Regions from separate parts of the Neorhizobium sp. T25_27 genome, predicted to be linked through region 1. Evidence: predicted binding sites of a transcription regulator. Region 1 holds the regulator's gene; each other region holds the start of a gene.

Evidence for each region. The regulator LexA, encoded in region 1, represses DNA repair genes until DNA is damaged. The targets are predictions, from matches to a motif close to TGTTCNNNNTGTGTTCNG.
Region 2: C5J24_RS14370 (energy-coupling factor ABC transporter ATP-binding protein) is a predicted target of LexA. The motif match lies at 1,174-1,191, and genes of this name have one in related genera.
Region 3: dinB (DNA polymerase IV) is a predicted target of LexA. The motif match lies at 1,388-1,405, and genes of this name have one in related genera.

What each region holds. Positions count from the first base shown of each region.
Region 1 is NZ_PVBJ01000001.1:1,241,948-1,244,146, forward strand. Features, by position in the region: gene C5J24_RS06165 (VOC family protein) at 1-570, opposite strand, end outside; gene lexA (transcriptional repressor LexA) at 771-1,490, shown strand; gene C5J24_RS06175 (ComEC/Rec2 family competence protein) at 1,471-2,199, opposite strand, start outside.
Region 2 is NZ_PVBJ01000004.1:224,071-226,269, forward strand. Features, by position in the region: gene C5J24_RS14365 (energy-coupling factor transporter transmembrane protein EcfT) at 1-445, opposite strand, end outside; gene C5J24_RS14370 (energy-coupling factor ABC transporter ATP-binding protein) at 442-1,119, opposite strand; gene C5J24_RS14375 (winged helix-turn-helix domain-containing protein) at 1,228-2,199, shown strand, end outside.
Region 3 is NZ_PVBJ01000003.1:354,735-356,933, reverse strand. Features, by position in the region: gene dinB (DNA polymerase IV) at 256-1,344, opposite strand; gene C5J24_RS11875 (hypothetical protein) at 1,521-1,829, shown strand; partial or broken gene C5J24_RS11870 (DNA polymerase ligase N-terminal domain-containing protein) at 1,832-2,084, shown strand.

The sequences.
Region 1 (2,199 bases):
GAAATCGGAGGGCGCCGATGCCGACAGGATGATCTTGCTCAGTCCCATGACCGCATTGGAATGGTGCTCCAGTTCGCTGCGATCGGCCGGCAGGGGATTGATCCGCTGGCAGGAAAACATCAGGAAGTCGGGCGCCCGGTCATCACCGGCAAAAGCCAGCCGGAAGCTCGCCTGGGTTTCGGAACCGTCGGCCAAGGTCATCCCACGGGAAAATTCCAGCACGTCGCCTGCCGAGACGCCGCGCATCTTGAAACGCGCGTGATCGGCCATCGCGTCGCCCGTGGCGACAACGAGCGCCGAAAAGCCCTGCCTGTCGCGTCCCTTGCGGAAGGCCAGATCGCGTGCGGTAAAAACGTTGCCACGTTTGGCGGCGGCGCTTGCATGACGGCGATTGGCAACAGCCAGCGGCTCCAGATAGCTGCCATCCGAGAAGAATACACAAGCATTGGCTGTGCCGAAAGGATGAAAAGCGTCGGGCGCAACTGTAAAACCAAGCTTCGTGAGCCGGGAACGCGCAGCGGTAAGTCCCGCCACCGGCAGCACGAGATGATCGATTGGTCTTGCGTTCACGCGAGGGCCCCCGGAATTGGAATCGCAAAGCTACTTTGGCAGCGGGCTCGCGCCGCGCAAGTGGTGAGACCCGAGATATCTGGCACGCATCTATGAAGAAAAAATCATCATACTTCACAGAAATTTAGGGACTTGCAGAACACATATGGAACATATAGTGTCCGTTCTGGATTTGTTTCCGACTCTGAGGGTGCCAAAAGATGCTCACGCGCAAACAACAGGAATTGCTTCTGTTCATTCACGAACGCATGAAGGAATCCGGCATCCCGCCGTCATTCGACGAAATGAAGGACGCTCTCGACCTCGCGTCCAAGTCCGGCATCCACCGCCTGATCACCGCGCTCGAGGAGCGCGGCTTCATCCGCCGCCTGCCAAACCGGGCCCGGGCGCTCGAAGTCATCAAGCTGCCGGAAGCCTACTCGCCCAGCATGCAGCCGCGGCGCGGGTTTTCGCCGAGCGTCATCGAAGGCAGCCTCGGCAAGCCGCAGCCGGTAGCAGCCCCTCAGAAACCCGCCGCCAACGACGATTCGCCGAACGCCACCACCGTTCCGGTCATGGGCCGCATCGCTGCCGGCGTGCCGATCTCGGCGATCCAGAACAACACGCATGACATCGCCGTGCCTGCCGAGATGCTCGGTTCCGGCGAACATTATGCGCTCGAGGTCAAGGGCGATTCGATGATCGAGGCCGGCATTCTCGACGGCGATACCGTGATCATCCGCAACAGCAATACGGCCAATCCGGGCGACATCGTCGTGGCGCTGGTGGACGACGAGGAAGCGACGCTGAAGCGCTTCCGCCGCCGCGGCGCCTCCATCGCCCTCGAAGCCGCCAACCCGGCCTACGAAACCCGCATCTTTGGGCCGGACCGGGTGAAGATCCAGGGCAAGCTCGTCGGCCTCATCCGCCGGTATCACTGATCATCTGCCGGAGCGGTTCCGGCAATGAACTATCGAAACCCTGGCTTCGCCAATCATAGTGGCGGTGCCGGCTCCAGGGACGGTCTGCGCCCGCCATGGCGGCACGGATCTGCCAGCGCCGAATGTCGGTCGCGCCGTTGAGGGAAATCTCCAGGGCACCCGTCTTGCGAAGCGTGGCACCGTTGATCATCAGGGCGCCGGACCGGCATTGGTCGAAGCGGGCACGCGGCGCAATGACAAGACTGGCGGCGTCGCAGGCGGCACCCGCATAACGGCCGTCCTCGACAGCGATAACGATGCCCTTGCCCGTGCTTGCCGCACACCAGGCCGTCGGCTCGCAGGTGAAGCGGCCGACAGGCGCCTGTTTTATCCTCGACTTTGCCGTTTCCAGTTGCTGCGGAGTCAGTTCGCGGCGCTCGTTGGTTTTCTCGCCGGACGGCATGTCGTCGGGGGGCTTGTCCCTGGATGGCGACATTTCAGGCCTGGTGGGATCGCCGAGCAGAAGCGCCCTCTTCCATTGGTCGTAGACGAAGTCGGGCGGGCGGGCGCGATTGATGGTCACCCCTTCCCCGTCTACAAGTGCGACCATCGTCCCGTCTTCCGAGATCAGGATATCCGGCAGCGGCATCGACCGCTCATGCCAGGAAAGCAGCAGAGCGGTCACCATCAGCGGCAGGCCTATCAGTCTCAGTCTCGTCCTCATGAGCGT
Region 2 (2,199 bases), on a different contig from region 1:
CCGGCACGAAACGGATGACGAGACCGATCGAAAGCCCGATATCCGCCGCCCTGACGAGCCCCAGCCGCTCCAGCGGCATGGCAAGGCGGGTGATCTCGTCGATGAAATCGCCGGTGCTGGTGGTCGCCGTCACCGCCGCGGCGAAGAGGGTAAGGGCCGTCAGCCGCGTGACGACGACCAGTGCATCGTCTCGGCCGTTGAGGACAAGCGTGAAGATCGCGACGATGGCGATGGTCAGCAGGATCGGCCGCAGCCGCAGCCAGGATTGGCGCCATCCGAGCCGGAGCGACGAGTAGACGATGCCGCCGAGAATGGCCGCGACGACAAGAACAGCCGGGGAATGGATGACGAAAAGCAGGAGGCTGAGTGCCGCAAGGCCGAGAAGCTTCGCCCGCGGCGAAAGCCGGTGCAGAAACGTATCGCCTTCCACGTAAAGCGTCTTCATGCCGCAAGCTCGCGGTAGCGGGCGATGACCTCGGCCGGCGCGCCGTCATTGGCGAGGTGGCCCTCATGGAAGAGCAGAACCCGGTCGAAATCGGCGATCAGGCCGAGGTCATGGCTGATGACGACGACATTTTCGTCGAGCCCCTGGATCGTTCTCTCCACGAGATCGCGATTCCTGAGATCCAGCTGGTTGGTCGGTTCGTCCATGATCAGGATATCCGGTCGGGTCACCAGAACCGAGGCGAGTGCTGCCAGCTGCAGTTCTCCGCCCGAAAGTTCATGCACACGCCGGTCGGCCAGATGGGCGATGCCGAAACGGGCAAGTACCGCCTCGACCGCCGCCTCCGTATCCGCCTTCGAGAGTTTTCTCGATTTCAGCCCCAGCGCGATGTCTTCCTTGAGGATCGGCAGGATGATCTGGTTCTGCGGGTTCTGGAAGATGAAGCCGGCCTGGCCGCGGACCTTGTCGCCGTCCTTGACCGTATCGAACCCGTTGACGGTCACCTGGCCTGTGGCAGGCAGCACCAGCCCGTTGATCATCCGCGCGAATGTCGTCTTGCCGGAGCCGTTCAGGCCGATCACGCCGATCCGCCGCTCGCTCAAGCGAAGCGTCAGCGGATGCACCACCGTGCGCCCCTCGAAACGAGCTTCTGCCTGTTCGAAACGGATATCCAAGCCTGTCCCTCGATGTTCAGCGGTCTATAGACCGGAAGATGGGGAAGGGGAATGCGGAACCGAACGTGAACATTGAATCCGGCGCGGCGGTATCCTAGTCTAGATGCCATGGCGATTCTCATTCCGAACGATCAGGCCCGCAAGATCTTCCTCGAACGGCAGCGGCTCTGCGAACCGCCCGGCCGCGCGTTGACCAAAGCCGGCCTGCTGCAGCTCATCGACGATCTCGGGTTCGTCCAGGTGGACAGTATCGCCACCGTCGAGCGCGCCCACCACATGATCCTGTTTTCGCGCAACCAGACCTACCGGCGCGAACACCTGACCGCGCTTCTGGAAAAGGACGGCGAGCTGTTCGAACACTGGACGCATGACGCCTCGATCATTCCGGCCAGCTTCTTCCGCTACTGGAAACACCGTTTTCGCCGCCGCGAGCCGATCCTCGCCGAACGCTGGAGGAAATGGCATGGCGAAGGGTTCGACGCCGCCTTCGAAGAGACCTTCCAGCACATCGCCGAAAACGGCGCGATCATGTCCCGCGACATGAAGCAGGAGGATCACAAGTCCGGCGGCTGGTGGAACTGGCATCCGAACAAGACGGCGCTCGAATATTACTGGCACACCGGCAAACTGGCAATCGCCGGCCGCGTCAACTTCCAGAAGATCTACGACCTGATGGAACGGGTGATCCCGCGGCAGCATCACGAGCCGGAAGTGAGCCACGAGGAATTCATCGACTGGGCCTGCCGCGGCGCCATGACCCGCCTCGGTTTTGCGACCTCCGGAGAACTTGCCGCCTTTTTCGATCTGGTCACGCCGGACGAGGCAAAGGAATGGGTGAAGACCCATCGCGGCGAACTGACCGAGGTGCTGATCGAGGCCGCCGACGGCAGCAAGCCCCGCCCGTCCTTCGCCTTCCTCGGCTTTCCCGAAAACCTTGGGGACATCCCCGAACCACCGGCCCGCGTGCGCGTGCTCAGCCCCTTCGATCCGCTGCTCCGCAACCGCGACCGGGCCGAGCGGCTGTTCAACTTCTTCTACCGCATCGAGGTTTTCGTGCCGGAGCCGAAGCGCCAATACGGC
Region 3 (2,199 bases), on a different contig from region 1:
TAACAACTTGCCGCCCGCTATCTGAGCGGGTTCTCAGCGCAATTTCGTTTGCGGTTTCGCAAACCGCACGCCATCCCCCCGTCGTCTTCGGAGATGAATTCCACTCCGGCATTCTTGAAGGCGATACGTATCACTCCTAGCGTCGAGGCATGCCTGGACCAGCCTCCCTCCCGATCCTCACATCCAGCGTCGGCTTCAGCTGGAGCGCGCTTTCGGGTCCAACGCCCAACCTCCTGGTTGGACAAGACTGGCGGTCTAAAGCGCCAGCCTTAGCTGCGGTTCCGCAGACGGTGCTTGCCGCTCCAGCGAGGACAGGGTGACGCCGAGCAGACGTATCCCTTTTTTCAGTGGGAAAATCGGCGTGAGAAGCAGGCCGATCAGATCCTGAAAATCAGTGATCGCCGACAGGGGTGCAGGGACCGTCTTGCTGCGGGTGACTTGGGTAAAGTCGGCATATTTGACCTTTAGCGTCACCGTCTTGGCGCCAATGTCATTGGCCTCGCAGTAACCCCACACTTTTTCGATCAGCGGCTGAAGCCCTTCGCGGGCAGGCTCAAAGGCGTGGAGGTCTTGCGAGAATGTGTCTTCCGCGCCGACGGATTTGCGCACCCGATCCGGCTTGACCTGGCGATTGTCGATACCGCGGGCGATGCCATGGAAATACGGTCCTGACTTGCCGAAATGCTCCACCAGGAACTCAAGCGTCTTCTCTTTCAGATCCGCGCCCGTTTCGATTCTGAGCCGATGCATCTTTTCGGCCGTTGCCGGTCCGACACCATGGAATTTATTGACCGGGAGGACTTCAACGAAGGCCGGCCCGTTCCTCGGCGTGATGACTGCCTGTCCATTGGGCTTGTTGAGGTCGCTCGCCATCTTGGCGAGGAACTTGTTGTAGGAAATCCCGGCCGAGGCGTTGAGGCCGGTGACCAGCTTGATCCTGGCGCGGATCTCCAACGCAATCTCGGTGGCGATCTCCATGCCCTTGAGGTTTTCGGTAACGTCGAGATAAGCCTCGTCGAGCGAAAGCGGCTCGATGAGGGGCGTGTATTCGGCGAAGATTTCGCGGATCTGCTGCGACACAGCCTTGTAGACGTCGAAGCGCGGAGGCACGAAAATCAGCTCGGGACATTTGCGCTTGGCAGTCACAGATGGCATTGCCGAGTGAACGCTGAACTTTCGTGCCTCATAGCTTGCCGCTGCCACTACACCGCGGGCGGCCGAGCCACCGACGGCAATCGGTTTGTTACGTAGGTCCGGATTATCGCGCTGCTCGACCGAGGCATAAAAGGCATCCATGTCCACATGTATAATTTTCCGGACCGGGGTTGAGTTCATCTCGTCCATGGCGGCTTTAGGATCACGATAGATCGGCCCTCGGAATTCGAGTCGAAACAAAAAGAGAACATAGCAGGCTTACGTGCGATATCAACCGAATTCGACGGCGTCTTCTCACTGCGATCGAAACCAGCCGCCACCGAAGGCATTCACATCCTGTGGAAATCAACATCGGGAGACACCCAATGGCGGACGACAGCACTACGACAATCCGGGCCACTTTCGAAACACGCGAAGCAGCCGATCTTGCCGTCGAACATCTGGTTCAGCAGCACGGCATATCGAGGCCGGACATCTTTATTCAGTCGGCAACCGACCGCAATTCCGTCGGCTCGGCGCCGTCGGGCGGCGATGTCTCCCATGAAGAGGGCGCCCGTCGCGACGTGCCTCTCGAAGGCGAGATCGAGGTCTCGGTGGATATCGCATCCAGCCAAGTCACCGCCGTCGAGCGCAGTCTTGGAGACGCCGGTGCGCTCCGTGTGTCGAGCCGCTGAGCATGGGCGACAATCTCTCAAAATACCGTGCCAAGCGTGATTTCAAGAAGACCAGCGAGCCGAGAAGCGAGGCGCAGGTCAAGCCGTCGGACCGCCGGCGGTGCGTTATCCGGAGGCACGACGCCACACGGCTCCATTATGATCTGAGGCTCGAACTTGACGGAGTTGTTTAAGTCCAGGGCAGTAACCAAAGGGCCGTCGCTTGATACCCACGACAAGCGACTGGCAGTCGAGGTCGAAGATCACGCGCTCGACTAACCTTGTTTCATTTGCAGTTTTCCGCGTAGGCTTCTACTCGTTTGAAAATCTCAACCGTGAGAATTCTCCAGGCTTGAAGGCCGGTAACCATTTCAGATCAGCCTAGTGAACC